DNA from 4 places in the Chryseobacterium sp. T20 genome. Region 3 is predicted to be linked to each of the others. Evidence: riboswitches for the same ligand, from Rfam matches in the RefSeq annotation. Region 3 holds a riboswitch; each other region holds the start of a gene.
The links. A riboswitch is a leader RNA that binds a small molecule or an ion and turns the genes downstream of it on or off. The one in region 3 is predicted to bind cobalamin.

Region 1 (7,983 bases), on a different contig from region 3:
ACGATATTATTGAGATCAGTTTTCTCAAAGTCTTTGTTATTGGAGTTTACAACGGAAGGTTGGGAAATTTTGTTTTCTATTTTCTTCGCCCACTTTAATAATGGAACATATAATTTTTCCAGGTTCTTTTCTTTTTTATAAAGTTCTATAAGCTTCTCGGAAAATAAATTCTGAGCAATAAAACCACGTCGGATATTCACTTTATGATAGATTGCTGAAAGGCTGTCTGTTTTTTCTTCTGGAAATTTTTCTTTGACGAATAAATCGTAAACAGCCCATGTCATATATTCATTGAATGAATTGATTCCCTGGTATCCGGATTTTTTATCCCAGTTTATCAGATTGAAGTTTTCTGCTATTTCCTTTGAATATTGATCTGAAATAGGATTTACATATCCATGATCGATTTCGGAAAATACAGTGTGATTATCAAGAATCCTTCTGGCAATATTATTTTTTAAATTTCCAAGAATCAGATCTTTTCCGATATCAGGAAAGTCAACGGTTAATGAGCTGTTGATTTCTCTGTGGCAATTTTGTCCGCCAACTAAAGGAGAAATGGCGATAACATAGGATTTAGTATTTTTATTTTTAGGTTGTCCGGCAATTTTATCCAGGAATGCGTAGGTATCATTGATGTAATAATACTCTTTGTAATTGGCAATTAAGGTATTATAAAACTGCTGATGATTTTTATAAAAGGCTCTGTAATTTGATTTCTTCACAAAATCATTGATAAGCTCCAGATTTTCATCTACTTCTTTAGGACCAAAGGAATTGAAAGGAAAATCTCTTTTAAGTAAACCTTTTTCATCAAAAGAAAATGCATAGAAATCAGTTCGGAAGCCTAAGAATTTTTTCCAGTCTTTTCTTGAATAATTTACTTTTTTTAGTAAAGGATGATCTTTTACGGGCTCAAAATACGTGATGATTTCATCATAATAAGGTGGGATTTTCTGAACGTCATAAGGATCTGTTCTGCCATATTCAGTGAGAGCCAGAATAATATTTCCCAATTCGTAACTTTCTGAAAGTTCAATTTTAACGTCTTTTTGTGCTCTTAATGAAATGGAAAGAATAAGGGTAATGATTAAAATAATCTTTTTCATGAAATATCGGTTCTTCTATAGTTTTTAGTGACAGCAATGTAAAAATAATTTTTTTGCCATGCTAAAAGTAAATAAAAAAACAAATGAATTCCAATCATTCTTTGGTTGAGATATATTATGTTGTGTTGAATGGAAAAGCTTCGGGCGGCCAAAGGCCGCCCGAAGCTTTATTATTTATAGTATCTGAATTGGTTTCTTGAATTCGTCAATCGCTACAAAAGTAAAATCACCGATAATTGCTTTTTCTCTTTCATAGGAATACATCTGCTCGGTGTAAATTTCAACATTTACTTTCATACTGGTTTTTCCCACGTATGAAACTTTCCCGATCAGCTCAACGATGGTTCCGGCAGGAATAGGTTTTTTGAAATCAATCTTGTCACTGCTTACCGTTACCACTCTTTTTCTGGCAAAACGGGTTGCTGTGATAAAAGCTACCTCATCCATCAGCTGCATCGCTGTACCTCCAAAAAGGGTATCATAGTGATTGGTTGTGTTAGGGAAAACCGCTTTAAAGATTCTGGTTTCGGATGCTTCAATTCTTTCTTCTGTAGTCATATATCATTATTAATTAAAGCGATATGAAATGATATTAAAACAACAGAATAATGACAGGAACTTATAGAATTCCTGAAACAATCCATCAGATCAATACAACTTCAAATCGCGAAAGTTACATGTTTAAGAAAAAGGCAGGTCTCCTGACTTGTAGCATCATTTATCTCCTTCCCATGCCTCGCACAGTGGATCTTTGATAAAGATTTCAGCTACTTACAGTTGCGCGACAGTCCGTGATTTTCACACGGTTCCCTTTTAATCTGCAGTGATGCAGAACCAATTTCTGTGATGAATAAGTGTAAAACTTTTTCGGGTGCAAAAATAATGAATTTATTCCGGATTATGATAAATAATCTGGCTGATTACTCTTCCTTTCTTGATCGTCCAAAGAGTAGTGTATCTGTTTTCTCCTGAACCGTTTATCATATAAAGGAAAATATTATCGTTGTCGAGGGAAGTAACTCCAATGTTCTCAAAATCCATGGTAGGCTGGAACATATTTTTAATAGCTTCTCTTACAAAGACAGAGCCTCTTCCGGGTTGCTGTACTCTGATCGATTTGATTTCAGTCATTCCTTCGGGAAGATCATTTCCGATTCCCCATGGTTTTACTTTATCGATGGTAAGAATTTTTCCTTCTGCATCTTTTTCCTTTTTACGGTATCCTGCATTGGAAGGATAAATATCAATCACCACTTTGCTTCTTTGAGCAGTAGGAATCTTAGGATCGGAATTGTCGGTGAAAATAAGGGATCTTCCGTTTTTAGATTTAGAAGGAGTGTAGGCAGGAAGCTGGTCCACATAAGCAATACGTCCTTTATTCACCATTCCTTCTTTATCAAGAGTTTCATAACGTACAAAAGGCTTATCGTCATCCTGTTTCTCAGGATATTTGATCCAGATCCATTCTGTTTCTCCGGGAGCCGGTTTTACATAAACAAATACATCTCCTTTACGCATACGGATCTTGTCAACAATTTTTCGGTAATCGTCTTTATGTACACGTACATTGGCATATCCTTCTTCAGCTTTTACAACTCCAAAAGGAACTTTAGTCTGCCCTTTTACAAAAGCAATAGATAAAATACTGAAAGCGGATAAATAGAATGCTTTATTTATGAAAGTCATCATGAAAATTTTTTGATCCCTCAAATATATAAATTAAATGCTTTTCGGAAGATAATTATACCGTTGCAGTTCTTTTAAATCTTGTATTTGTTTCAGATAGCCTTCACGCAGAAGATATATACGGTCTGAAATATCGAGAACTTCCTGATAATTATGATCAGAAATAATGAATCCCTTATTCGCAGACTGTTCAATGATTGCTGCTTTCAATGCTGCAGAAATTTTAGGAGAAAGACTATGGAAGGGTTCATCCAGTAAAACAAAATCCGCTTCGGAATAAATAATCATTAAAGCTTCAATGACTCTCTGCTCACCTCTGGAAAGATTTTTAGGTTTCTCTGACAAAAAAGGACGGATCAGGTCTGAAGTTAATAGAAGATCTGTATTTTTCTTATTGCAAAAAAGAGGAATTAAGCTTTTAACGGTATTGTATTTCGGCAAGAAAATATCCTGTGGAAGGTAAGCAATTATGTTTTTTCTATCGGAAATGCTTTTCAGAACTTTGTCATTGTATCTTATAAACTGGGTATCACTACTGACGGTTCCAAAAATAATTTTTAATAATGTTGATTTTCCAACACCATTTCTGCCTAGTATTCCAATAATCTGTCCGGTTTCACATCCTAAATAAATATCCTGCAGGATATTATTATCGTTAAAAGACTTGGTGATGCTGTCAATATGAAGCTTACTCATAAAATTCCTGTTATTATTTTGACAATCACACAGACTGATACCGTGAATCCCCAAAGGAAACTTCTGGAAAATCCTAAATTGGCATAAAAGTAATATTCGTTTTTAAACCGGAGTTCATAGATAAAATAATGAAGGACAGGAGAAATCAAAAGAAAACTCAATCCGAAATTCTCAATACTGAAGGAGGATAAACAAGAAGCTAATAAAGAAAATATCAAGGTTGGAATTATTATTTTTTTATAAAAAATCCAGAGAGTAGAAATACTTTTGAACATATATTAAAAGCATGAAGTTTCTGTGTGTTTTACACTTTATTCTCAAATATATTAAAAAATACAATGCTATATGAAGAAAGTCTAAGCTATATTTGAAAAAATACCCTATTTTTCAAGGAAATTTTAAAACTAATAAACATGACCAAAAAACTACTTTTTGTATTCTCTTTTATATTGGGAATTTCAAGCCTTCAGGCAACCCACAAAATAGAAGAAGAACCCCAATCTTTATTGTATTGTGATACCAATGCTCCAACAGGAATTCAGATGTCGAATATAACGCTTACCACGGGAACAGTTACCTGGACTGCAGATCCCAATACACCCAATAACAGGATCAGATATAGAATACCAGGAACTACTACATGGATGGCTGCTGATGTTGCCCCAGGACAAAATTCTTTCACAATTACAGGTTTGCAGCCTTGTACAACGTATGAAGTACAGGTAGTGAAAGTATGTATGACACAGGGATTATGGTCTAATCCTATATTTTTTACCACTACCATTAATTATTGTGCAAGTGCTTCTACAGATATCACGATGATGCATATTTCCAATGTGACCGTAAATTCTACAGGAGTTACCTCTCCAATGGTAAGCGATTCCGGACCTTCCAATTATACAGATTACAGAAGTGATCTGAGTCGTAGAGTTAAATTTTTTATAGGAAGTACAGGAAATAAACTTTCAGTAACCAATACGTGGACGGGAACTCCAGGCACAACAACAGTAACGGCATGGATAGATCTTAATGCCAACGGAATTTTTGAATCGAGCGAAAGAGTAATGATCGCCAATAATGTCACTCAGGCTGCTCCGGCAGTGTCTGTGTTTACGATTCCAAGTTTGGCAGCAGTGACACTATGCGGTGTTACCATGAGAGTTATTTCCAGTCAAACAATGCCTGTGGATGCTTGTAGTACATTTACCTATGGGGAAGTTGAAGATTATGGAGTAGATTTGATCAATCTCACCCTTGGAGTGGAAGAATCAGGAAAGTCTGTAAAACCTGAAATTTATCCTAACCCTGCCTCTGATGTCTTAAATATTTCAGGAATTTCAGAAGCAGCAGATTATGAAATTTACAATGCTGTAGGACAAAAAATTGATGAAGGGAAAGTTTCAGATCATAAAGTAGATCTTCATCATCTATCAAAAGGAGTTTATTTTATTCAGCTGAAAGATAAAGAAAAAGTAAACCAGTTAAAATTCATTAAGAAGTAAAAATAAAAAAAGAGAGAGTACCTTTAGGTGCTCTCTCTTTGTATTTGCGTTAATTTAATTTCTTATTTATTAAATTCTCTCAAGTTCATCCGCATCAATCGTAGTCTTGAAAGTTCCGTAATTGACAATCACTTTGTTTCTGGAAATTTTTTCAATGGTTCCCACACTGGTACTTCCGGTAATACGAACACGCTGCCCGATTTTCATCCACACAGCACGGTCGGTTTTACGTTTCTCTTCCAGTTTTTCATTGGTTTCAGCAATTTTTTCAATAACATCTTCCTTTTTCAGCTGTTGAGTGATTTTTCTCTTAACAACCTGCAGACGTTTGGTTTCATCCTTATCACTGCCCAGTTTTCTGAATTTCTCCTGTTCAAGAAGCTTTACAAAATCTTTTACAACATCCTTTCTGGATTTTCCTTTGGTATAGCTGTCGATGAATGTTTCAATCTTATTCCCGAACTGTAGTTTACGGTGTTCCTCCTCGTACAACTTCTGGAAATTGAACAGTTTCTGCTGAAGCTGCTCATTCAGTTTCTGAAGGTTATCACGTTTATCTTCTACAGATTCTTTCCTTTCTGCAAGATCAGATTTCAGTTTTTCAACCTCAAATTTTTCCTGCTGCAGTTTTACAATCGTTTTGTCAAGATTAACAATATCATGTTCTACTTTTTTCTTGGCAGAATGGATAATGAATCTTGGAATCTTATTCTTTTCCGCAACTTCAAAAGTAAATGAACTTCCTGCCTGTCCCACTTCCAGCTTATACATCGGTTCCAATGTTTCTTCATTGAAAAGCATGGCTGCATTCTGAGCGTTGGGAAGTTGTTCTATCACCAGTTTAATATTGGTATAGTGCGTCGTAATGATAGCGAAACTCTTTTTGTCATAGAAAAACTCCATGAAACTTTCTGCCAGCGCACCTCCAAGCTCCGGATCAGAACCTGTACCGAACTCATCAATAAGCAGAAGCGTATTGGCATCAGCCTCACGAATGATCCCGGACATTTTCTTCAACCTCGATGAATAGGTGGATAAGTGGTTTTCAATGGACTGGTTGTCCCCAATATCAGTCATGATTTTCTCAAAGAAAAACATTTCAGACTTAGGATGAACCGGAACCAGAATACCACTCTGAATCATCAGTTGCAGTAATCCTACTGTTTTTAAGGTAATTGATTTTCCACCGGCATTCGGACCGGAAATGCAGATAATCCTGTTATGATCTGTTAAAGTTAGGGTTTGAGGGTGGATTGTTTTGTTTTCAACTTTGTTTCTTAACCATAAAAGAGGATGATAAGCATCTTTTAATCTAAGCGTTTTATGATGGTTAATTTTAGGAAGAACTCCGTTGATCACTTCACCAAATTTTGCTTTAGCTCTCGTAAGGTCAAGGTCAAAAATATAAACCTGATATCTCCATAGCTGAGGTTGAAATTCGGCCAGTTCTGCAGTAAGCTTACGGAGAACTTTATCAATTTCTTTTTTCTCTTCCTCTTCATTTTCACGCAGTTTGAAATAGTGCTTTACCACACTGTCCGGCTGAATATACGTGATGGAACCTGTTTTGGAAATTCCTAATGTTCTTCCGGCAACCCTTTTTTTGAATCCTGATTTTACAGCCAGAACCCTTTGGTCGTCAATAATCGTTTCCCGGATATCATCCAGAAAGTCACTTTGTCCATACGTGGTAAGCGCACGGTTGAAGTTTTCCTGAATCGCTTTTTTAGCAAGCTGAATTTCAGTTCTTATCCCTTTCAGAGCTGGAGAAGCTTCATTTTTCACTTCACCAAAACGGTTAAAAACCTTATCTACCTTCTCAATGATCTCTTTTCTGAATTCCAGTACAGAAACTTCTTCCAATAAAGTAGGAAATGTTTCCGGCATGGTAGGGAAGAATTTCTGAAGTCTTCCGATCTGTTCCGTGATGGTTTTTATTTTGATGAAAGCAGCATTTTCCAGACGGTAGTTCTCAATCAGCATCAATTTCAGCTCACTTTCAATATCTTCATATTCATCAAACGGAATCGCATTTGAACTTTCAAAACTCGACAGATACTCTGAGGTTTTTTTTAATGAAAGTTCCGCCTCGTCAATTTCCATGGGACGAAGTTGAAGAATTTTTTCTCTTGTTTTCGGAGAATACGCAAATGGGGAGATTTCCGCGAGCAATTGCGGAAACTCTAATTCGTCTAAATCTTCTTTATCTATATACACAGTGCAAATTTAGTGAGAATTTTGATTATTACGTATATCTGAGAGATTTACAGAATAAATTAACTGTGAATTTGATGATTATGGAGTTCCTTTTTTTATTGAAAATTTTTAAACTTCAAAAAAATCAATTTTTTACACGCAAAGTTTTTTATTACTAAACCTTATCCCTTGAAGGAAGCAAAGAGTGGATTCAATACATTGATTCTTTCTAAGCGATTCGGTCATTCTTCCACTTCATCAGCGATTTAGTCACATTTCTTTGCTTACTCAAAATGAGTAATAGAATACAATAACCTTTGTATTTATATAAATTTATGCTATTCTTTTTATTACATTTGAGATGTGAAACTAGAAACCTCAAGATTGATTTTAAAAGGAATCAATGAAAATAATACAGAAGACATTTTAAAAATCCGAGGCAATCCGGAAGTCAATAAATTTGTGAAAAGAGTTTCACCAAAGACCAACTATGATGCGCTTCAGTTTATTTTAACGATTAAGCAAAGAACTCAAAATAATCAAACGGTCTATTGGGGAATTTCTTTAAAAGATCAGTCTCATCTTATCGGAACCATCTGTCTTTGGAATTTTTCTGAAGACCGGAAAACAGCAGAAATTGGCTATGAACTGTTACCAGAGTATCACAGAAAGGGAATTATGTCTGAAGCATTGAATGCGGTTGTAGAGTATGGATTTAACGAACTCGATCTACAGGAAATTGTAGCCATTACCAATACATTCAATGAAAGCTCAAAAGGACTTCTTTTAAAACA
Region 2 (7,983 bases), on a different contig from region 3:
GTATATCAAAATGTTCCTCAAGTCTGTTGCTTATCCCAGAATAGTAAGAAAACACATGCTTGGGAAGAAAGTTACTTTTATTTCTATAAAAATCTGTTTTTGTGATCTTTTCATTATTTACAAAAAATGTAAAACCCACTTTTTGTTGCTCAATAAAAGGAAGTTCATGGGCAAATTCCTTGAGAGAATTACCTATTATTCGTATATGGAAATCTGTACAATGATAATTTATATCGAAGTCAAATTCAGGATGAGTTTTATCATTTAAGTCTAAATCTCTGAAAATTATTACAAGTGCCTCTATAAAATTTGATTTACCAGCAGCATTTTGTCCTATTAATACAGAGTGCATTTTAGTTTTATCTAAAGAAATCGAAAATTTCTTTAGATTTTTAAAGCCATCTATCTTTACACTTTCTATTCTCATTGTCTAAATTAATTCTAAATATCCTTTTTCAGATTCTTTTATAACTTTTATTTCCTCTATCAAATACTTTATGTTAGTATAAAAGTCATCAATATTATCTTTAAACTTACTTTGTCTTAAAACAGTTAAAGCAGGCATCTTGCCATGAGTTTTTAAGAGTTCTAAAATTTCAGTATTAGTTTCATCATTTATAAATTTCTTGTCTGCTTTTTCAATTTCTTTAAAAAATGAAACCGAGCTTTGATTATTTGCCATATTTACCATGATTTTATTATCAAACCAATACTTAGAAATTTCTGCAGAAAATAGCTTTTCCAAAGCTATAAAACTCTGCCGCACTTCGCTTTCAAACTGCTCAATAGATGAAAATACTTTCGAAATTTTCGCAGAAATTATTCGCTGTTCCTCTAAGGGAGGTACATTAATTTTAATTGAGTTAATCGTTGCCAATTTGATATTGGGTTGCCCACCTCCACTATAACTTAAGGTACGCAAATTATCTTTATTGAATCTTAGGTAATATTCGAGATAGTGACTGTCAAAATGATTCTGGGGTTTAATTCCTATCATACTATCTGGGAATGCAGTTTCATAGGTAAGAATCCCTGTATTCCCTATTGTTGCCCCAACTATTGCGATTACGATAGTTCCAACAGGAAATAATTTACTTACTTTCAAACCTGCCTCATTAAGAGTTTGATTGTGATTTCTTATAAAGCCTCCGTCATTTGGAAGATCTCCAATTTGAATAAAAGGTATTTTACCGTTGAAAAATTTGGGATCATTCCTCGGTCTGGCAGAAAACCGGCCACGTTCACAAATTACATATTCTCCAATTAATTTCTCTTCCCATGTACTTGGAATCGAAAAATGAGAATCATCTAAACTAATATTTTCACTAGAAGAACCTAAATATCCATTTTTTTCTCTCCAATTCTTAGTATGAAGACCACTAAATGCCTCCATTAGAAAAGATTGCTTTAAATTAGCTGCAATTTCAAGCTGTTTGTTAAGTTCAGCTTTAATTCTTTGGATATCACTTTCTAAAACTTTAATCTTATCTATAAGTCTTCGTTGATATTCCTTTTCTGGAATATTTATTTTCAATTTAAATAATTGGCTTGGCTGTATACGTTTAGATCCTATACCCTTTGCTAGAATCTCCAATTTTACATATAGGTTATTCTGAATAAAAAAATAAAAAATCCATTCAGGAAGACATTTATCTAAAACATCGAATGCAGGAAGATCTCCACTTGACTCATAGCCATCCAATTCGTTTGGAATTATTCCAAAAGCTCCTTTATGCAAATTTTGCTTTCCATAAATAAACTGACCAGCTTTGCGGACAAAATATTTTGTTGCCCCCTCCTTCTCCTTTAGTTCCGGCCGTTTTTCGACTCCTCCTAAGTTTAATTTTACTCGAATTCTTTTCTGAGGATTCGCTACTTTAACTTCAAGCTTCGATTCTACTAAAATCTCTTCAAGATTATAAACCGTCCCTTTAATCATTAAATTCCAATTTTAATAGATTTAGAAGTTCTTCACTCTTTTTAAAAGATTTCTCCAGTCTTGTTCTCAATTCATCACTGGAAACATATTCCTTTTCTTCGAAGTAAGGACTTGAGATATCAAGATCATAGCCCCTCTTAATAATATCATCTATCATTACTTTCCAAGAATTATCACTTTCAATTCTGTTGTTCCACCATTTCATTTCTGCTTCAAAATCCTCAATTACAATTGGTTTGGACTTAGAATAACTACTTTGTCCTTCTGGAAATTGATGCTCATAATACCAAATCTCCTTTGTAGGGCTTCCTTTTTGAAAAAACAAAAGATTAGTTTTTACACTAGTATAGGGGCTAAATACACCCTTAGGTAGTCTTACGATAGTATGCAAGTTACACTCTGTCAATAACTTTTCTTTTAATCTAGTCCTTACACCTTCTCCAAACAAGAAATTATCTGGCAGAATAATAGCTGCTGAGCCGCCTTCTTTTAATAATTCAATTATTAGTAATACAAAAAGATCAGCTGTTTCTTTGGTTCTAAATTCAATCGGAAAATTCTTTTCAGTACCATCTTCCTCTAATCCGCCAAATGGAGGGTTAGACAAAATCTTATCAACATGATCCTCCTCTCGCCACTCGTCGAAACTTTTTGCTAAATAATTACCTCTAAATATTTGAGGTGCTTCAATGCCATGAAGAATTAAGTTAGTTGTACATAGAAGATGAGGTAGGGGCTTTTTCTCAACTCCTAAAATAGTTCTTTGAATAATTTTATAGTCAATATCTGCTACATTCTTTTTCAAATTCTCTATTGTACAGGTTAAAAATCCACCGGTTCCACATGCCGGATCCAAAACCTTTTCATTATACTGAGGATCCAACATATCCACCATGAATTGAGTCAAGGCTCTAGGAGTATAGAACTCTCCTGAAGTACCTGCATTCTGTAACTCTTTAAGGATTGTTTCATAAATCTCATTAAATATATGAGCATCATTAGCGGAAGAAAAGTCGATTTTGTCTATTTCAGTTGCTACTTGCTTTAGCAATAAGCCATTCCTCATGAAGTTATATGTATCTCCAAAAACTGATCTTATGATCTGCGCTTGTTCATCATTTTGTTTTAGATTTTTTAAAGTGGGAAACAAGTCATCATTGACAAAGTTTATTAACTCGTCTGCAGAAAAATTATCATTATTAACCCAATTAGTCCATTTATATTTTAAAGGCAGTGGACTATTGTAATCAATATGCTTTTTTAACCAATATCTTTCTTTATCAGAAAAAATTTTTAAAAACAACATCCATACAAGCTGAGAAATACGCTGTGCGTCCCCATCAACTCCGCTATCCCTTCGCATCAAATCGCGAATTGTTTTTATAATACTATTTACATTTGACATTACGCAAATTTAATACTTTTTAATATTCTTCAAATGAAAAAAAACCATAGAGCATTCTTTTCATGTATAGGCCCAAAACTATTTTAGAGTACCACTTTACTGATTAAATTAATAATCAAACATACTTAGGTAGGAAATTTCAAACAATATATTTTTATCTAATATTGGATCATTATATTAAGTAAGAAGCTCAAGCTCACACTTTTTTCCCACTACTAATCACAGATAATTTCCTATCGCTAATACAATATCAAGACTATTTGACTTACTCTGATACTTAAATATAGATTAAATTGATGTATATGACAACTTAGTTTTTCTTTTGACTTCCGCATATTTAAAAGCTCTATTGCCCCCTTGTACGCTAACAATTTAAAAAATAAGCTCGGATATAGCTCCTTTTTATCCATAAATTATCCCATTATGATTAATCTAAGGAAATAAAACAGGTTGCAAATAGCTACAATTATTAAATTCGTATATTTGACCTTGAAAATTTATGGTCGTTCTTTGAGGTCGTTATAGAATAGTTATCTCTGTGATTTTGTCAATATAATTTAATGGCAAATTCGTGGCAGCAAATTAAAAACACCTTTAAAAATTAGGTTTAAAGTTATTTGAAAGAGGTGGTTCGAATCCCTCTCTTTCCACCGAGACATAAAAAACTCAGTTTGGAGCGCATAAAGGTAGAGTGTGGCAGAATCGTGGCAAAGCGATTAGACAACAGTCGGAAAACAGCGCTAACAGGGTTAAAAACAAAATAAGTTAGTTTCCCTTCCTTTCATGTGAAAAAAATGAAATTATAAAACTTATAATTGACGTCAACATTATGATTAAAATATATAAAAACACATTCCTTTTTATAAACTAAATTGGAGTTGATTTATTATCAACCCCAATATAAAAAAAACCTATTTTGCCGTTATAAAAAGTCCGAAAACTTAATAAAAATCAATATGGCAATAGGATTCGAACTTGAATTATTAATTATAAAATACTGAAAACCAATATTTTTAAAAACAAACCCTCTAAAATTCTCTAATAAAAGTTCGAAAAATCTCTCCCATGAACATATCTCAAAAGGATTCGAATTGTTCAAACAATTATTCAAAACACTCATAATCAAATATTTAATCTCAAAATCCAATTCAAATCTTCTACTAGACGGTTCAATGATAATCCTTCCAAGTTCACATAAAGACTTACTATTTTTAGTAAGTCTTTTTTGTTTTTATTCATTACTTAAAAAATCATTGATAAAGCAGACCGGATAGAGCATCCCGATTTCAATCGGGACGGTCAAAGGTTCGAATCCTTTCGCGCTCAAAAAAACCTCACAATTTTTATTGTGAGGTTTTTTGTTGTCTACAGACTTCACCTGCCAAAAATAAAATCTTCTACAGAGAAGTTATTAATACAAGATTAATGATCTTCAAAGTATTGCCCAAACCATAGATCAAAACTTTCTTTATATTGAGCCTGAGCATTTTGAATCAACACATCAGGTTCTTCAATCTGGCTTACACCGTAATCTCCTTTCATCCACCTCAAATATTCATTTAAATCCGGACTCTCTTCATAATCCTCTTCCTCTCTATAAAAATAAGCTTCATCAAAGTCTACTGAAATCTCAGTGTCAAAAGTGAGCAAATGTAAAAGCTGTATACTATTTTCAGCGACAATATGAACTCCACCTTCATCTCCAAAAACCACAACAGGCATTTTATTCAAAGGCTGATCCGTTCCATTATTCCAGATGGCATAGAATGAACCGGAACCATTAGCCTGAGCAAAAGGCAACATGCTATTCAAAAAATTTTCGTCATCACTCCAGCTTTTCAATCCGGACTTATCGTCGATTAACACACCAAAACCCTGCGAATAATTTTCAAACGAGGAAATAGTATTCTGGAAGTAAATCAGTTTTTCAAGCTCTACAGGAACTTCCCTCAAACCCAGGTTTTGTTTAAATTCTGCAATGTCTACCATGATCAATTATATATGATTAATAAAATTCATAAAATGAAAGAAGAACGGTAAATTTATTAACTATCTTTAATTTTTCGGTTATCTTTTATATTAATTTAACAACATAAACAATCCGTTTTTCTTCTAAAACACACCTTACAACTCAAGCATTTCCAATAGATTACAGTAAAAAAGCTATTGATTACATAAAATATCTTTTTCGTTATTATAAAATACTTATATTTACCACCAAGGAGTTCTTAAAACCTTCTTTATCAACCGAAACTGGTTACACTTAGCTGTGTATTAAAAGGGAATCGTGTGTAAATCACGAACTGTCGCGCAACTGTAAGTAACAAACAAAAAGTTTTTATCAATTGATATCCACTGTATATTTTTCATATGGGAAGGATGATAAAAACCGTTACAAGTCAGGAGACCTGCCTATTTCGTATTGACGATGCTTTCGCGATTTGAAGCTTACAGTCAGGTATGATACGATATGGATATAGTGTGATAAAACAGTTTATCAATCTATGTTATTTTTTTGAGATAGATATGAGTGTACATTGGGTACTTCTCATGATTCTGTGGCTCATTCGTATCCCCTTTCCGTAATTTTTCTTTCTTCATAAAGCACCGCGAAGTTTACTGAGAACTTTTTATAGGATTTAATCAATGTAAAAAGTAATGGTGTACCAAAGCAATCTTAATTATTCGTGGAGTCGTAACAGGTTTATTTTACAGACCTGTACAAGCAGATTTTCTCAAAGTTCTCACCGGCTGCAGGATAGTAAGATTTCTCAACTTATTCCCCATCTTTTCTTTTTTACTCAAAAGCTGTGTCTTTACAGATTCCTGGCTTCTTCACTGATAAACAAATTTCAACTCAACAATACATATTAAAATGATCAAAAATGAAAACTGGAAATCCCCCGGCCTAAAATTCCGGGAGGCAATGGAAAAAGAAAATCCCCTCCAGATTGTGGGAGCCATCAATGCCAATCATGCATTATTGGCACAGCAGGCAGGTTTTAATGCAATCTATCTTTCAGGAGGAGGTGTTGCTGCAGGATCTTTAGGAATTCCTGATTTAGGGATTACTACCCTGGATGATGTACTCATAGATGTTCAGCGTATTACTAATATTTGTGATTTACCTCTTTTGGTAGATATCGACACAGGATTTGGACCTTCTGCCTTTAATGTTGCCCGAACGATAAAATCATTAATCAAAGCTGGTGCAGCAGCCATTCATATTGAGGATCAGGTAGGTGCAAAACGTTGCGGACACCGCCCTGGAAAGGAAATCGTAAGCAAAGAGGAAATGGTAGACAGACTTAAAGCAGCTGCAGATGCCCGTACCGATGAAAATTTTGTGATTGGAGCCCGAACAGATGCTTTTGCAAATGAAGGACTGGAAAAAACATTAGAAAGAGCCATTGCGTATAAAGAAGCTGGTGCAGATTTCATTTTTGCCGAAGCGGTACCCGATTTAAGCTTTTATCAAAAATTTGTTGATGCTGCCGGAATCCCTGTATTGGCGAATATCACTGAGTTTGGGATGATCAAAATGTACACTGTTGAAGAACTGAAAAACGCAGGTATAGGACTTATCCTCTACCCTCTTTCTGCCTTCAGAGCAGCCAATAAAGCAGCGCAGAATGTATACCAGCATATCCGTCAGGATGGAACACAAGCTCATGTACTGGACACAATGCAGACCAGAGAAGAGCTCTACCAGAGCATCGGCTACTATGATTATGAACAAAAATTAGATAACCTTTTTAAACAAAATACTCATGTCAACGAATAGCGAACCAACATTTAAACCTAAAAAAAGTGTAGCTCTTTCCGGAGTAACAGCAGGCAATACCGCTCTCTGCAGTGTAGGAAAAAGTGGAAATGACCTTCATTATAGAGGTTATGATATTTTGGATCTTGCAGAAAGAGCACAATTTGAAGAAGTAGCCTATCTTCTGATTTATGGTCAGCTGCCAACCGAAGCTCAACTCAAAAACTATAAAGCAAAATTAAAATCACTGAGAGGACTTCCCCACTCTGTAAGAAATATCTTAAAAAGTATTCCGGCGGCAGCGCATCCCATGGACGTGATGCGTTCAATGGTTTCAGCGATTGGAAGTATTCAACCTGAAAAAGATGACCACAATGTGGCTGGAGCAAGAGATATTGCCGACAAATTACTAGCCTCATTCAGTTCAGGTCTTTTATACTGGTATCACTATACGCACAACGGCAAAGAGATCAATGTAGAGACTGATGATGATACTATTGGCGGACATTTTCTTCACCTTCTACATGGTAAAAAAGCACCAGATTCCTGGGTAAAAGCAATGGAAATATCTCTTAATCTGTATGCCGAACATGAGTTTAATGCATCTACATTCACGGCCCGTGTGATTGCCGGAACCTCATCTGACTTTTATTCTTGTATTACAGGAGCTATCGGTGCTTTGAGAGGTCCAAAACACGGAGGAGCCAATGAAGTGGCTTTCGAAATCCAAAGTCGCTACAATTCTCCTGATGAAGCAGAAGAAGATATCAGAAAACGTATTGCCAATAAGGAAGTAATTATTGGATTCGGACATCCTGTTTATACCATATCGGATCCAAGAAACGTAGTCATAAAAAAAGTAGCCAAAGAACTTTC
Region 3 (7,983 bases):
TGGATTCAAGCAAAGTGGTATCGGACGTGAGTTTGGTGTATTTGGATTGGAAGCCTACCTGGAACCCAAAGCAATCCTGGCATAATATGATATTCTTCGCAGCAAAATATCTCATGATTGTTTTGCTGCGAAGATTCTATCATCCTAAAAAAGTTTTGTAAGTTTGAATAAGAATCTATCAAAAAAATACCTGATTGAACCATGAGCGAAAATAATATTCCTTTTCCCATCAATTATTCCTGCCATTTTTCAGAATTCAGGGAAGGAGAACAGTTTGCGCGGATTCACAGTCTGGGTCTTGTTCTTTCCGGAGAAATGGAACTGAATGACGGAATCACAAAAACGATATTTAAAGAAGGAGAACTCTATTCTGCAAGGAAAAACAGTTTATTGAAATTCGCAAAATATCCTCCTAAAAATGGAGAAATCAGAACCATATCCATCTATTTTGATGATGCCATGCTTCATGATTTCAGCCGCGAGTATGGATATCAGGCCGAAAAGAAAGACAATGTTCCTGCTTATATAAAACCAGAGCAAAAGGCATTACATTCTTTTATGTATTCATTATTGCCTTATGAAGACCTTCCTGCTTCTGAGGAAATCCTTCGGCTTAAACAGAAAGAAGCCCTCCTCTTGCTATTGAATTATGATCCAGGTCTTAAGGATATTTTATTTGATTTTTCTGAACCGTATAAAATAGATATTGAGAGTTTTATGAATAAAAACTTTCATTTCAATGTCAATGTAGAGCGCTTTGCTTACTTAACCGGGAGAAGCCTGTCTGCGTTCAAAAGAGATTTTCAAAAAATATTCGGAGTCCCGCCAAGACAGTGGCTGCAACTTCGCAGATTAAAAGAAGCCCATTTTCTGCTCACTCAAAAAGGAAGATCTGTTTCTGATATTTATCTGGATCTTGGATTTGAAAATCTATCCCATTTCTCGTTTGCGTTTAAAAAACAGTTCGGCTATCCGCCAAGTGCATTACAGGCAAAATAACTTAAATCTCCTCTAAAAAGAAATACCTAAAAGCAAGAATCACCAGAATAACGACCGCTATTGTAATGATTTTCATTTTCATATCGCTCTTAAGATTTTCCGGAGCGTAACGCAGTGTTTTTTCATCAAGATAAAAGTCTTTGTATACTTCAGGATTGATTTTCAGATCCGGGCGAAACACATGGACCCCTTTCAAAAAATGACCGATAAGATCATATCGGTTTTTAAGCGGAAGCACATCCAGATTGATCAGTTTCTTTTGAGGGTCTCTGTTTTCATCTTTTTCATGAACATACAGATTCTTTCTGAAATCGCTGTACTTTCCAGAAGCACGGGATTCTGAAAATATATCTTTTGTATAAGGATTATCACTCTTTACCAAATCATAATATTTGATTGCTGACAGCACTTCATCATTCCTGTTGAGAAACAGAATTCCCTGATGATTGATGAGCAGACCATTGATTTTTTCATCCTGATTCCTCATCATTTCATATACCAGCCAACCCGCCAGTGAACCTGCAATAAGAAACAGTAATAAAAAGATCATATCAGAAGCGGTGTCTGTAGAAGGATCGGATAGGGCATCAATAAAAAACCTCAGTAAAACAACAGCAATAGCCGCAAAAAGAATGACAATACTCCATCTCACTCCGGCAATGTATTGAGGATTATAGGTTTCCGATCTCATTTCAGGAAATGCTTCTTTCATGGTTTTAATGTATAGTGTATTAGTTTGATCAGCTTTTAACATCTATTTAAAAGATCATATGTCAAAATTTGCCGAGCTGCAAAAATAGAATATAAAAATGAATAGAATATTATAGGATATCCATTATTTTAGCCTTTAAAAATAACAGATCGTGCTATGAAAATCATAACACGATCCGAAATATAGAATCTAATTATTTTAAATTTTTCTAAACAGCATATTCTACTGAAGCTTCTTTAGCAGCGGCAACCATTGCGATTAAAGCTTTTTCAGTTTCCTCCCAATGTCTAGTCTTCAGTCCGCAATCAGGATTTACCCAAAGCTGATTGGCAGGAATGACATTCTGAGCCTTTCTCAGCAGTTCAATCATTTCTTCTTTTGACGGAACTCTCGGTGAGTGAATATCGTATACTCCGGGACCAATTTCATTCGGATATTTGAAATCTGCAAAAGCATTCAGCAGCTCCATCTGAGAACGTGAGCATTCTATGGTAATCACGTCAGCATCCATATCGGCAATGTTTTCAATAATATCATTGAACTCAGAATAACACATATGCGTATGGATTTGGGTAGCATCTTCTACTCCACTTGCTGAAATTCTGAACGCTTCCACAGCCCATTTCAGATAATTCTGCCAGTCTGTTTTTCTTAACGGAAGTCCTTCTCTGATCGCAGGTTCATCAATCTGAATAATTCTGATCCCTGCTTTTTCCAGATCCACCACTTCATCACGAATCGCCAAAGCAATCTGCTTACACGTTTCTGAACGAGGCTGATCATCACGGACAAAAGACCACTGTAAAATCGTAACCGGACCTGTCAACATTCCTTTTACCCATTTTTCAGTCTGAGACTGTGCATATTCAGACCAATACACGGTCATCGGAGTTGGTCGGGAAACATCACCAAAGATCACAGGAGGTTTCACACAACGGCTTCCGTAGCTTTGTACCCAACCGTTTTTAGTGAATACAAATCCTTCCAGCTGTTCTCCGAAGTATTCCACCATGTCGTTACGTTCAAATTCTCCGTGAACCAGTACATCGATTCCGATGTCTTCCTGCCAGCGAATTGTTCTCTGCGTTTCTTCTTTCAATAAGGCATCATATTGCTCTGCAGTAAGCTCTCCTTTTTTAAATTTAGCTCTCCAGCTTCTTACTTCTGTGGTTTGCGGGAATGATCCTATGGTTGTAGTTGGAAATAAAGGAAGCTGCAATACTTCCTGCTGTTCTTCTTTACGGATCTTGAAGGTATTTATTCTTTGAGCATCTTTTTCAGTAACTGCATTCGCTCTTTGTTTTACCTGATCATTATGAATAAGAGAAGAAGTTCTTCTGCTTTCAATTGCTTTTTTATTTTCTTCGAATGCTTCAAGAATTTGTCCATTTTCCGTTCCGGATGCCAGCTCTTTAAGTGTTACGACTTCTTTTACTTTTTGTTTTGCAAAAGCCAACCAGTTTTTAATTTCAGGATTAAGATTGGTTTCAAAATCAAGGTCACAAGGAGAATGAAGCAATGAGCATGATGGTGCAATCAGAATTCTTTCAGATCCTAATTTCTCAACCGCTTTTCTGATGAATGACAATGATTTTTCATAATCATTTTTCCAGATATTTCTACCGTCAATTACCCCCAATGAAAGGCTTAAACTATCCGGAATAACATTCAGAATCTCATCAAGTTGTTCAGGATTCCTCACCAGATCAACATGCAATGTATTTACAGGAAGGGAAACAGCAAGTGATGCATTATCTTTTAATCCGTCAAAATATGTAGCTACAATAAATTTCAGTTTCGGGAAACGTTTTCTGATTTCAGCATATACGGAAAGATAAATTTCTTTGGCTTTATCTGTTAAATCCAAGGCCAGGAAAGGTTCATCAAACTGAATCCATTCTGCTCCCTGATCCTGAAGTTTAGTTAAAATCTCTGTATAAACAGGAAGAAGATTTCCCGCCAGCTCCAATTTATCGAAGCCTTCTTCTTTTTCTTTTCCTAATAACAGATAAGAAACCAACCCGATAATCACCGGTTTTGCATTAATTCCAGCTTGTTTTGCTCCGGCAAATTCATTGAAAATCTTATCTGAGCTCAGTTTAAACTGTTGATTTTTATAAAATTCCGGAACGATATAGTGATAGTTGGTATCGAACCATTTGGTCATTTCCATGGCAGTGATATCCAATCCGTCTTTCTGATATCCTCTTGCCATCGCAAAATAAAGATCCAACTCAGTATTGTTCTTTTTAAGCACCACTTCATGATAACGCGTTGGAATTGCTCCTACTACAAGGCTCATATCCAAAACCTGATCATAGTATGAAAAATCATTACATGGGATAAGGTCTATCCCTGCTTCTTTCTGGATATTCCAGTTTTGGTTACAGATCGTTCTTCCGGTATTCAGAAGTTCTTCCAAAAGGATTTTACCTGACCAATACTGTTCACAGGCTTTTTTAAGTTCTCTTTTGCTACCAATACGCGGATAGCCAAGGATGTGAGTTTGCATTTTTTTAAACTTTTTAATTAAACTTATTGGGAAAGTTCTTTAAAAGGCTTCGTAATGTTTTATCGGAAGAAGTTTCAGGAAAGTCATGACATAACAGACAGCGTAATTTCCTTAAAAAAAGAAAATACTCAAATCCGATATATCATCTGTATGACCCCAAAGCTTCAGACCGCGAAAGCATTGTCAATTCAGTAAAGGCAAGTCTCCTGACTTGTAACAGTTTCCGTCATCCTTCCCGCTTTTGGCAGTGGATCTACAAGGACAGAAACCTTTGGTGTGTTACTTACAGTTGCGCGACAGCTCGTGATTTGCACACGATTCCCTATTAATCTACCTTAAGTAAAACCTTTCCTGTTTGATGAAGTATCTGTAAAGAACTGTACTTTTACTCTTGACCATGGTCATCAGTAAAAGTTTTTAATTTTGTGTAAAATTAACAATACAGAATAAAAATACAATTAACATTAAATAATTAAGCAAATTAAACTTTTAAAAATAAAAATCAAAGCATATAATTCTGTACATTTGACTGTTTTAATCATTTAAAAGAATAATATTCTGTGGAACAACTCGATGATAAGGATTTACAGCTGCTCAGGCTGCTCCAGAAAAATGCTAAACTGACCGTTAAGGAACTTGCAAAAGAAGTAAACCTTTCTACCTCACCTGTTTTTGAAAGGGTAAAAAGACTGGAACAGGATGGTTTTGTTAAAAGATATGCAGCGGTTCTTGATGCTGAAAAACTGAACCGTGGATTTACAGTTTTCTGCCAGATCAAGCTCAAAATTCATGACAGATCCGTAGGTCATGATTTTGTAAAAGAGATTTTAGAAATTGAAGAAGTTGCCGAATGCTACAATATTTCCGGAGATTTTGATTTCCTTTTAAAAGTTCAGGTAAGAGATATGAAACACTATCAGGATTTTGTATTCAATAAGCTGGGATCTGTAGATTCCATAGGGAGCACCCACAGTACGTTTGTGATGGCTGAAGTGAAAAATAACCATGGGCTGACTATTTAATGGAATAAAACCGGAGAACCCATTTATTCTTCAATCCACTTTCTGAAAGCAGATGTATTGCTCTGGCTTGTGATAAGATGATCTTTCTGCCCTTTTATCTGAACGGAAAGTGTATTTTTATTGTATCGCTCTATTCTTTCAATATGATTTTTCTGAACAAGTTCACTCCGGTTGATCCTGAAAAAATCTGAAGAATTAAGCTGAATTTCGATTTCCTTTAATGTAGATTCATTCAAGAGATGCTTTTTTCCTGCTTTATCAAAGGCAAAAACAACTCCTTCTTCTGCTCCAAAGAAAGAGATCTCTTCCGTATTGATAAAATAAAGTCCCTGATGTGAACTGACCGTGAATCTTTTCTTATAGTTTTTCTGCGTATGGTTATTGCCCAGCATTTCCTGAAGTTTTGCCAAAACATTTTGCGGTTCTGAATGAGTTTTTCCTAATAAAAGAAATTTATCCCATGCTTTTTGGAAACGGTTCTGTGAAAAAGGTTTTAGTAAATATTCAATCCCATTGCTTTCAAAGGCATTCATCCAGAACTGATCATATGCTGTGGTAAAAATAACCGGACATGAAATATTCACCTGGTCATAGATTTCAAAGGCATTTCCATCCAATAGTTCAATATCGGAAAAGATCAGATCAACAGATGAGTTTTTTAAGAAAGCAATAGCCTGTTCTACGGTATCAATTTCCGCAACAATTTCAATAGGAGTTTCAAGTTCGCTGATGAAACGCTTTAATTTGTTTCTTGCAGGAATTTCGTCTTCGATGATTACAATTTTTATCATATTTTATGCTGGAATTATAGGAATGGTAACTGAAAATTGAGTTTCTGTTTTTAAAATATCTACCTGCTGATCAGTTGATAAAACGTATTGCTCTTTGAGATTATTCAGTGCCCTTCCTGAAGTTTTTTTACGGTTTCTTTTAGGGATTACATTATTCGAAACGGTTATTGTCTTGTCTATTTTTATTGTGATCCGGACAGGTTTATCAACAGTACCAAGGTTATGCTGAACCGCATTTTCAAGTAACAATTGTAATGAAAGCGGGATAATATAACCTAATGATTTAACAGAATTGATTGTTAATGAATAAGCATTTCCGTATTTGTATTGTATCAGGTTAAAATATTTCTGTGCAAAGGCCAGTTCTTCTTCCACAGACACTATTTTTTTATCGGAAACATCTAAAACATAACGGTATATTTCTGCAAATTCATTCAGAAAATCCGAGGCCTTATGTTTATCTTCTTCTATTAGCTGATCCAGAATATTGAGATTATTGAATAAAAAATGAGGATTAAGCTGGGTTTTCAGTTGATTAATTTTACTTTCAGACAGAGCATGATCATACACAGCCAGTTGTTTCTGATATTCAGCATTCTTTTTGTAATAACGGTAAGCCAGAAAAAAACTTCCATAGATAAAACCTCCGATCAAATCTGAAAAAGTAGAAAGAATAACAACCTCCTGATTAAAATTTTTCTCAATTTTTCCAAAAATAAGAGCAATCACAAAGCCTATTATTTTCATCACCAACAAGTAAGTCAACAATGAAAAACTGAATATTTTCAAGACTTCTGCAATACTGAACGTTGATGATTTCTGCCAGTTTTTAATAAAAAAATCGATTACATAAAACAAAATACACGCAGTGATGAGGGTAACAACCGCTGCTTCAGGTGTGAAAATATACCAATCCAGTGTTCTTCTTATACCAATACGGGTATGAATAGACTGTACGTAGGCAAACAAAAGGATAAACAGCAGGAAATATCTGTTTTGATTAATCTTTTTTAAAATGGTTTTCATCGGTTTTATGAAGGATCACTTTTTTACAAAAATAGCCCTATATTTTTACAGGGCTGTTTTTTACAATATTATTTTTTCTTTTCAGGAAATGATGCGGTAACGTTTCCGTTATCATCTAAAAAATCCAGTTTGGCTTCATTATTTTTATCTACACAGAATCTGGCTCTTGGCTTTCCTTTGCTGTCAAATAAAAACAGTCCGTTATGTTCATCTTTGGTTTTCCCAAGCATCATTCTTGGTGCTCCTCCGACAAGTCCCTGCTGTTCATATTCTTTATATTTTTTCTGTGCAGCTTCAGGATCTTTCATCTGATCCAGCTCCGCAAAGATTTCCCCTGTTTTGATTTGTGATTCTTTTGAAGGACGGTCATTAAAATAAAGCCCGCTGGACACTACTCTTTTGTCTCCTTTTTTATAATCCTGGGTCAAAAGCTGCATGACCTGATCACCATCATATTGATCGTAAGTTAGGGATAATCCAGAACTGTGCCCGTTTTGATTTTTCTGTCCGTCATAAATAAAACCTCCACATTCAATCCCTTCTTCATTAAAAAAGAGCATACCGGAACGTTTCTTTCTTGTTTTATTGGTAGGCCTACTGTTTATTTTTTCTTCTCCTGTAGGAAATTTTCCAACATTGGTAATAACCATCTTTACCGTACCGTCTTTTTCGACGATATTGATTCTTTCCACATCTATTTCAGTAAATTTCTGATTTCCGGATGTCTTAAAGGCTGAAGCGGTTAAAAATACAATTCCAATGACTGCTGTAAAGGCAAATGTTCTTAAAAAAATGAGTTCTCTGTTCATACTGTTATCTTGTTAATTGTTTTTGTTTTGACAGGTCAAAGCTATGATAACCCTGTCTGCCATTCAATCAGAAAACAATGAACTAAGGAAATAAAGAAATAAATGAAGGACT
Region 4 (7,983 bases), on a different contig from region 3:
TTTTGGAGAATTTCATCTTCTTTTTCCCTGGATATTTTTGTTGTGCCCGAATCTTTTGCCGCTGGAGTTGTTTTGTTTAAAATGATGGGTTGAGATTTTTGGCTGATCTGTTTTTCAAAGAAATCAAACTGTTTTTTTAAGTCTTTATTTTTACTTCTTATGAGTAAAAAATAAGTAAGCAAGCCCAAAATGATCAAAGATAAAATCAGGATTAAAGACCAGGAAGATCTTAGAAGCAGATGTTTCTGAAATTCAATATTTTTATTTTGATTGGTTTCCACAAGCTTCACAAGATATCGTATTCCTTCTTTTGAACTGGAATCTGTTTTTGTTTTTAAATCATTGTAAAGTTTATTGTACTGATGGTATTTTACATCATTATGTAGCGCGTAATAATTACGGGAAAGTGATTCGTAGATTTTAATTTTTAAATTATTAAAAGGAAGATTTTCTATCAATTGAAGCCCTGCTTCCAGTTTTTTTATAGCCATTGTATAATCCTGTTTCAGAAAATAATACTGGGAGAGGTTTTCATAGGCCAGTCCTAAGAGAAAAGGCTGGTTTTTCTGATGTTCAAGATCTGCAATGATGCTGCCTATAAGGGTTTTATATTCATATTGTTGATTTGTTTTCAGGAGATAAGAAGATCTGAAAATTCTGTTTTCAATTTTTAAAATTCTATTCTCTTCATTATAATCGCCGAGGTATTGATTACTCTGATCAAGATTTTTTAGAGCCTCAGGATAGTTTCTGTTAATTCCTGAGTTCAATGCCTGAAGTTGATACAGTTTTGCAGTAGTGATTCTTAATGCCGGATTATTGCTTTTAAGAAGCTTCTGGTCAGACAAGAGATGGGAAATAATTCTTTTCGATTGATTGTACAAACCCAGATTCTGATACTGATCTGCAAGATTATAATCACTGAAGACCTGCATAAAATAAGAAAGATCGTTTTTCTGATCAGGCTCTTCTTTTTGAGCGAAAATATTGACAGATTGTACATATTCCCCCTTCATGGCAAAAGCTTGTGAAATAATATTTTGAAGTACAATTTTGTGTTCCGCATTTTGATCACTCACAAGAATTCCCTGGGTATAGCTGATGCATTCGTCAGAATTCTGATAAAGCTTCAGAAATGCCTTATCGGCTAGAATAGTAAAGTCCGGACCGGACTGCCCTTTAGTGGTAAGGGAGCAGAAAATGAAAATAAACAGTAAAGTCTGAAATAATTTTTGTCTTGGTAATTTGTTTTTTGTGTTTTTTTGAATAGTTCTGGTAAAATCCATATTCAAAATATTGTTTTGTATCTGTTTGGTTATTAGTTTTTTAAAAATTAAGTTCTTTTAAAATTCACGAATTATGAAAGCCAATTTCTTTTGATGAGGTAAATATTGTATTAATATTGTTTTCACCAATTCGAAACGCTAAATATAATAAAATATGAAAAATTTTTACAGAGTATCAATGAAAATATTGACGGCTTGTCTTTTTCTGAAATTTGGTTTTGCAGAAGCTCAGCTTACTGTAATAGGTTTGGGAAATTATAATGTAGGAGCAGTCTCGGACAATGGAGTTGTAAGCATGCATACAAGTGCAGGAGGAATATATAAATGGAATGCAGCGGGAGGTCTTGTACAGATTGGTGCTATATCAAACGGTTATCCGGCAGCGGGTAGAACTGTTGTTTCGAATGATGGAACCAAAATTTCGTCCTCGATAACAAATGCAGCAACGGGATTTAATGAAATATCTACTTATGATGTAGCGAGTTCCACCTGGGTAAACAGAGGCGGGCTTGTTCCTACAGGATGGGATGGCAGTGTAAGTTCAACCTGGGGCATGACGACCAATGGAAGTACGATCGTAGGTTTAGGGTTTCTTACTGCAGCTAATGCACATGCTGTGAAATGGGATGCGGTAAGCGGAATGGTAGATTTGGGAAGTATGGTTCCCGGACGAAGCTCCAGAGCCAATGCAATCAATGCGGCAGGAACAGTAATTGTAGGTTGGCAGGATGAACCAACAGGAACAAGAAGTGGGGCAAAATGGCAGGATGGAGTAGAAAGTTTTATTACAGATAATAATGGGAACAATGTAGGAGAAGCAGGAGGAATTTCTGCAGATGGAAATACAATCATAGGCTCAGCAAATCCTAATCCTTATGTCTGGAATGCGGTAAGTGGGCTTACTTATATAACACATCCGAATGCTTCTTTCAGCTTCAAAGGAGGAGCAACAGGAATTTCTGCTGATGGAAAAAAAGTAATTGGGTATTACAGAGCATTTGGAGCACCTCCTATGTCAGGGGAAGGCTTTATCTGGACTTCTTCTAGCGGAAGAGTTAATCTGAATGATTATGCGGTATCATTGGGAATTGCAACGAATGGAGTAACCATGGGGCTTCCTTTGGCCATTTCACAAGACGGAAAGAAAATTGCAGGAACGGGGACGAATGCTTCAGGGCAGATGATCGCTTTTTATCTGGATACTTCTCAATTTTTATCGGTGAATGATGCCGTGAAAGAGAGAAACAGTATAGGAATCTATCCTAATCCTGTGACTGATATCCTATATTTTAAAGGAACAGGAAAAATAGAGAAAGCCGAAATTTATAATATGGTTGGCCAAAAGGTAAAATCATTTGATTCGGTAGAAGGGCAGATCGATGTTTCATCCCTGTCAAAAGGAGATTATATTTTACAATACTCTGTAAAAGGAGTAAAAAAGGAGGGATATAAGTTTATTAAAAAATAACATATATAAATAGTAAAGTAGTGGGATGAATGGCTGTTTTCAATATTGAAAGCGGCCGTTCTTTTTTGTGTATATAACAAAAGGATAGCATGTTTGCATTGAAAAGGCTGGTTTTTGGCGAATACATATAAAAAACTATCTTTGCAAAAATTTTGGTTTCCAGTATTTTGGAATGAAAAGGGAATCGGGTGTAACTCCCGGACTGTCCCCGCAACTGTAAATCGCAACTCAAGTTTCTGCAAAAAACCACTGTTTAATAACGGGAAGGAGCAGAATGCGAAAGTCAGGAGACCTGCCGGAATTATAATTAAAAAACATATTGCTTTCGGAGGAAAAGTAAAAAAGTATGGATATAAAAAGATCTTTAGTACTGCTTTTTTCATCTTATGGCTGTTTTCTTTTTGGACAAGAGAAGGCCATCGATACTGTTTATGTCTTCGACAATCAGATGAATAGGGTGAAGCTTTTTCATCCCGTAAAAATAATTTCGGCGGAAGATGCCGAGAAAAACTCCAGTAATCTTTCTGAACTTCTGAGATTTCAATCACAGGTTTTTATCAAAGAAAATGGCCGTGGTGCTGTTTCTTCACCTTCTTTCAGAGGAACTACCGCTCAGCAGACTGCATTTGTATGGAATGGAATTAATATCAATTCCAATTTTCTGGGACAGGGAGATATCAATAATATTGCATTGTTCGGCTATGATCAGATTGGTATAAAAGCAGGTGGTGGAAGTGTAGTGTATGGAAGTGGTGCCATTGGAGGAAGTATTCACCTGAATAATACGCTAGATTTTAATAAAGGCTTCCATGGCTCTTTATTTTCTGAAGTGGCTTCTTTTAATACCTATAATAACTTTATAAAAGGTTCTTACAGCAATGATAAGTTCAGCTTTAAAGCTTCCGGAAATTATTCTGTAAGCGAAAATGATTATAAAGTAAGCGATCTGAACTATATCAACAGAAACGGGAGTTATTACAATACAACATTTAATGTAGGAGCATCCTATAAAATTACAAACGATCATAAAATTTCGTGGCAGAGTCAGTTTTTTGATTCTTCACAACGCTTTCCTGTGTATGAAGAAACGGGAACAAAAACGAAATATAAAACTCAAAGTGTAAGAAGTCTTCTTTCCTGGGACTGGAACAAAACAAAGTTCAGTAATTCCCTTAAAGCAGCTTATACAGAAGAGAATTTTCAATTTTTTGGTTCGTTAAATCAGCCTAAATCAAGTGGAGGAACCGGGAAAAATTATATCTTTAAAAATGACTTCAATTATTTCCTGAATTCAAAGTGGAATTTTAATATCATCGGAGAGTTTCAGGTTAATAAAGGAGAAGGATATCAAAACGGAATATCCAGCGTCAGCAGAAATATTGGTTCTGTTTCAGGATTATTAAGATATTTTGCAACCAAAAACCTTCGTTTTGAGGGTGGATTCAAGAAAGATTTTGTGGAAGATGTGAAGTCTCCGTTGATGTACTCATTCTCAGGAAAATGGAATGCTGCAAAATGGTATGATGTAAGCTTTAATGTATCAAAAAATTTCAGATTTCCGTCCTTCAATGATATTTATTATGAACCGGGAGGAAATAAAGATCTGAGACCTGAAACCTCTACTCAGGTAGACATGACCAATGAGTTCAAAGTGGGAGATTTTAAACTGACTTTATCTCCATACTATATGAATGTGACCGATCTTATTGTCTGGCTTCCAACTGCTTTAGGTTACTGGCAGGCATACAATGTGAATAAATCTGAATCTTACGGGCTGGAATCTCAACTGTCTTTCAGTAAGCAGTTGGGAAATCATAAAATAAGAGCCAATGCAGGATATTATTATGCCAAATCTATTGATAAAGAGACGAAGATGCAGAGACCTTACGTCCCTATGCACAGAGGAACTGCCAATATAGATTATGAATATGGTTTCTTTAAACTTTTCGCACAGGGACAGCTTAATGGAGTTACGTATACTACAAGTGACGAAAAAAGATCAGATGCCATAGATCCTTATTTTCTTTTAAATATGGGTGTTTCTGCCACTTTAGCAAAAAAATATACCTTAGGGTTCAAAGTGAATAATCTAACCAATACATACTATAAAACTGTTTCTTTCTATCCTTTACCCAAAAGAAATTATAGTGTGTATGCGGCAATAAATTTTTAAAAATTAAAATTGAGTAAATATGAAAATAACTAAACTTTTAACTGTATTATTTGCAGTAGTGTTATTGTTTAACATTTCTTCATGTACAAATGGTTCTGACGAGATTGAAGTTTCTCCGATCACTTATCAGAACGGATATTTTATCTCTAATGAAGGAAATTATAACAGTCAGGGAGCTAAGGTAACCTTTGTAACAAGAGATTTAAGCCTGAAACAGGACGACGTGTATGGCTATAATAACAATGAGATCCTTGGAGATGTTCTTCAGACGATTGGCCTTAACGGGAATAAAGCTTATCTTGTAATCAACAACTCGAATAAAATTGTTGTAGTAGACCGTTATACATTCAAAAAGTTAGGAGTCATTACAGATCAGCTTGATAATCCAAGAGGAATTACTTTTGCTAACAATTTCATTTATGTATCCAATACAAACTTCGTTGCACATACTCAAAGTATAACAAAATATAAAGCTTCTGACTATTCATTTGTAAGCAAAATCAGCACAACTGAAGTTTCTGATAAAGCAGTAGAAGCAGGAGGAAATGTATTTGTACAGAATGCTTCATCAGGGTATGGAAATAAGATTACTTATATCAATACTTCTAACGATACTAAAACTGAAATTACTGTTCCAAATGGGCAGATAGGAAATACAATATCATATAAATCTAATGTTTATACTATTTCTTCAACAGCTACAGATTCTTATATCTATAAAATTTCAAGTACCGGAGCGCTTACACCAGTAATTACACTGACTGGAATTCCTAGTGCTACAAACCTTCAGATTGATAACGATAGGATCTACTTCAGCTCTGCAAATAAAGTGTATACAACAGGCTTAGCTACACCAACAGTTCCTGCTAGTCCATTGTTAACAGCTGCAGATGGTGGTCCTTACTTTACACTTTATGGATTTAATGTGATGGATGGAAAGATATTTGCATCTGATGTTAAGCAGTTCACACAAGATAGTGAAATGGTAGTATATTCAGCAGCGACAGGTAATAAGATCCTCACCTTTAAAACAGGAGGACTTGGTGCTAATGGAACATACCTGAATCCGTAATGCATTACAACATATAAAAAATAATTTTTTATTTTTTCATCATTTGTGTTTTTTTCCGGCCGGTTTCAAAGAAACCGGCCGGCTTTGTTTCCTTAGGGAAACAAAAAACCCGGCGGGATGGAACATCCCGCCGGGTTTATATTTTATATCAATTGAATTATAGGCTTAATCCCAGTTTTTCAGCTTCAGCAATCACAAATTTTGTTGCTTCTTCTTTTTCATTAGGAATTTCACCTTCAAGAATAGCTTCTTTCACCTTCTCTTTTAGAATTCCGATTTCACGGCCTGGCTTAAGGTTAAACATTACCATAATCTCTTCACCGGTAATTGGGGGTTGAAAGTTTCTTACCTGATCTTTTTCTTCCACTTCTTTGATCTTTACCGCTACATATTCAAAATTTCTTTTGAATTTCTCCTGCTTTTTAGAGTTTTTAGTGGTAATGTCTGCCTTGCAAAGCGTGAAAAGATCTTCAAGATTTTCTCCGGCATCAAATAAAAGTCTTCTTAATGCAGAATCTGAAGCATCATCTGTGATCAGTGCAATAGGTCTTGATGAAAGTTTCACCATCTTCTGAACATATTTCATATCACTTCCCAAAGGCAGTTTTAATCTTTGGAAAAGTGTTTTTACCATTTTTGAACCCAAAAATTCATGTCCGTGAAATGTCCATCCTGTTCCTTCTACAAACTTTTTTGTTGGAGCTTTTCCAATATCATGGAGCAGGGCAGACCAACGAAGCCAAAGATTATCGGTATTCACAGAAATATTATCTACCACTTCTAAGGTGTGGTAAAAGTTGTCCTTATGGGTTTGTCCTTCCACTTCTTCCACTCCTTTCAGTTCGATCAGTTCAGGAATAATCAGCTTCATAAGGCCGGTTTGTTCCATCAGCCTCAGTCCTATAGACGGTTTTTCAGAAAGCATAATTTTATTGAATTCTACCATGATTCTTTCCATAGAAACAATCTTGATTCTTTCTGCTTCCTGCTGGATCGCTTTCAAAGAATTTTCCTCAATGTTAAAATTTAAAGTTGAAGCAAAACGCACCGCCCTCATCATCCTCAATGGATCATCAGAATAAGTTTGAGCAGGTTCTAACGGTGTTCTTAAAATTCCTTTTTCAAGATCTTCGATTCCATTGAACGGATCAATAAGCTCTCCGAAGTTATCTTTATTTAAAGAAATAGCCATCGCATTGATGGTAAAATCTCTTCTTTTCTGGTCATCTTCCAGGCTTCCACCTTCCACTTCCGGCTTTCGGCTGTTTTCTGTATAGCTTTCCTTTCTTGCTCCCACAAATTCAAGTTCAAGTTCTTTATACTTGATCATAGCCGTTCCATACGTTTTGAATACGGAAACCTTTAATTTAGGATCTATATCCTGAGCTACATTTTGAGCAAGCTCAATACCGCTTTGTTCCGTTACAAAGTCTATATCTGTAGAAGCTTTTCTGTTCATCAGAAGGTCTCGTACATAACCGCCCACAATATATACGGACTGGTTATTCCTTTCTGCTGCTTCAGAAATGATTTTAAATAGTTTTAAATTCTTATTTTGATTAAGATTAATTTTCATCGTTAATAATAGTGACAATTTCTACGTATGTTACCCATTAGTCATAATGAGCATACATTCTACTAATTTTTCCCTCTTCATTAAAAAACATGACTTCAACAGCATGTTTATCCATAATCGACTTATAAAATAATGCTACTGAATCTACTCCTGCTGTGGAATGTACCAGATCAAAATGAAGATCCGGAAACTTATCCAATGCCTTTTTCCAATATTCACGAACAGCCTCTTTTCCTTTTAAAGAGCTTTCTTTACCGCCAGTAGCCAGTGCGATCATAGGAGTTGTAATCTCAATATCATCCGAATAATGGGAAAGTATATCCTCCAAATCATGAGAATTCCACGCATTGATCCATATTTGAGCAAATTCGTGATGGTTCATAGCAAATAGTTTATGAGTTGAGTTTG

Region 1: linked by a shared signal. The riboswitch ahead of ACMA47_RS07825 (acyl-CoA thioesterase) and the one ahead of metE (5-methyltetrahydropteroyltriglutamate--homocysteine S-methyltransferase) in region 3 are both predicted to bind cobalamin.
Region 2: linked by a shared signal. The riboswitch ahead of prpB (methylisocitrate lyase) and the one ahead of metE (5-methyltetrahydropteroyltriglutamate--homocysteine S-methyltransferase) in region 3 are both predicted to bind cobalamin.
Region 4: linked by a shared signal. The riboswitch ahead of ACMA47_RS07065 (TonB-dependent receptor plug domain-containing protein) and the one ahead of metE (5-methyltetrahydropteroyltriglutamate--homocysteine S-methyltransferase) in region 3 are both predicted to bind cobalamin.

What each region holds. Positions count from the first base shown of each region.
Region 1 is NZ_JBLFDU010000002.1:555,526-563,508, forward strand. It holds gene ACMA47_RS07820 (DUF4932 domain-containing protein) at 1-1,109, opposite strand, end outside; gene ACMA47_RS07825 (acyl-CoA thioesterase) at 1,284-1,667, opposite strand; cobalamin riboswitch at 1,783-1,963, opposite strand; gene ACMA47_RS07830 (hypothetical protein) at 1,998-2,798, opposite strand; gene ACMA47_RS07835 (ATP-binding cassette domain-containing protein) at 2,829-3,491, opposite strand; gene ACMA47_RS07840 (GEVED domain-containing protein) at 3,905-4,993, shown strand; gene ACMA47_RS07845 (endonuclease MutS2) at 5,063-7,210, opposite strand; gene ACMA47_RS07850 (GNAT family N-acetyltransferase) at 7,553-7,983, shown strand, end outside.
Region 2 is NZ_JBLFDU010000017.1:13,252-21,234, reverse strand. It holds gene ACMA47_RS23635 (AAA family ATPase) at 1-427, opposite strand, end outside; gene ACMA47_RS23630 (restriction endonuclease subunit S) at 431-1,939, opposite strand; gene ACMA47_RS23625 (N-6 DNA methylase) at 1,932-3,344, opposite strand; gene ACMA47_RS23620 (hypothetical protein) at 4,767-5,333, opposite strand; cobalamin riboswitch at 5,582-5,775, shown strand; gene prpB (methylisocitrate lyase) at 6,220-7,128, shown strand; gene prpC (2-methylcitrate synthase) at 7,115-7,983, shown strand, end outside.
Region 3 is NZ_JBLFDU010000001.1:483,562-491,544, forward strand. It holds gene ACMA47_RS02160 (aldehyde dehydrogenase family protein) at 1-85, shown strand, start outside; gene ACMA47_RS02165 (helix-turn-helix domain-containing protein) at 202-999, shown strand; gene ACMA47_RS02170 (hypothetical protein) at 1,001-1,711, opposite strand; gene metE (5-methyltetrahydropteroyltriglutamate--homocysteine S-methyltransferase) at 1,920-4,223, opposite strand; cobalamin riboswitch at 4,402-4,588, opposite strand; gene ACMA47_RS02180 (Lrp/AsnC family transcriptional regulator) at 4,784-5,245, shown strand; gene ACMA47_RS02185 (LytR/AlgR family response regulator transcription factor) at 5,269-6,036, opposite strand; gene ACMA47_RS02190 (sensor histidine kinase) at 6,040-7,062, opposite strand; gene ACMA47_RS02195 (hypothetical protein) at 7,131-7,871, opposite strand.
Region 4 is NZ_JBLFDU010000002.1:377,846-385,828, forward strand. It holds gene ACMA47_RS07055 (helix-turn-helix domain-containing protein) at 1-1,286, opposite strand, end outside; gene ACMA47_RS07060 (T9SS type A sorting domain-containing protein) at 1,441-2,754, shown strand; cobalamin riboswitch at 2,891-3,069, shown strand; gene ACMA47_RS07065 (TonB-dependent receptor plug domain-containing protein) at 3,101-4,927, shown strand; gene ACMA47_RS07070 (YncE family protein) at 4,947-5,999, shown strand; gene ACMA47_RS07075 (CCA tRNA nucleotidyltransferase) at 6,157-7,575, opposite strand; gene ACMA47_RS07080 (nuclear transport factor 2 family protein) at 7,613-7,957, opposite strand.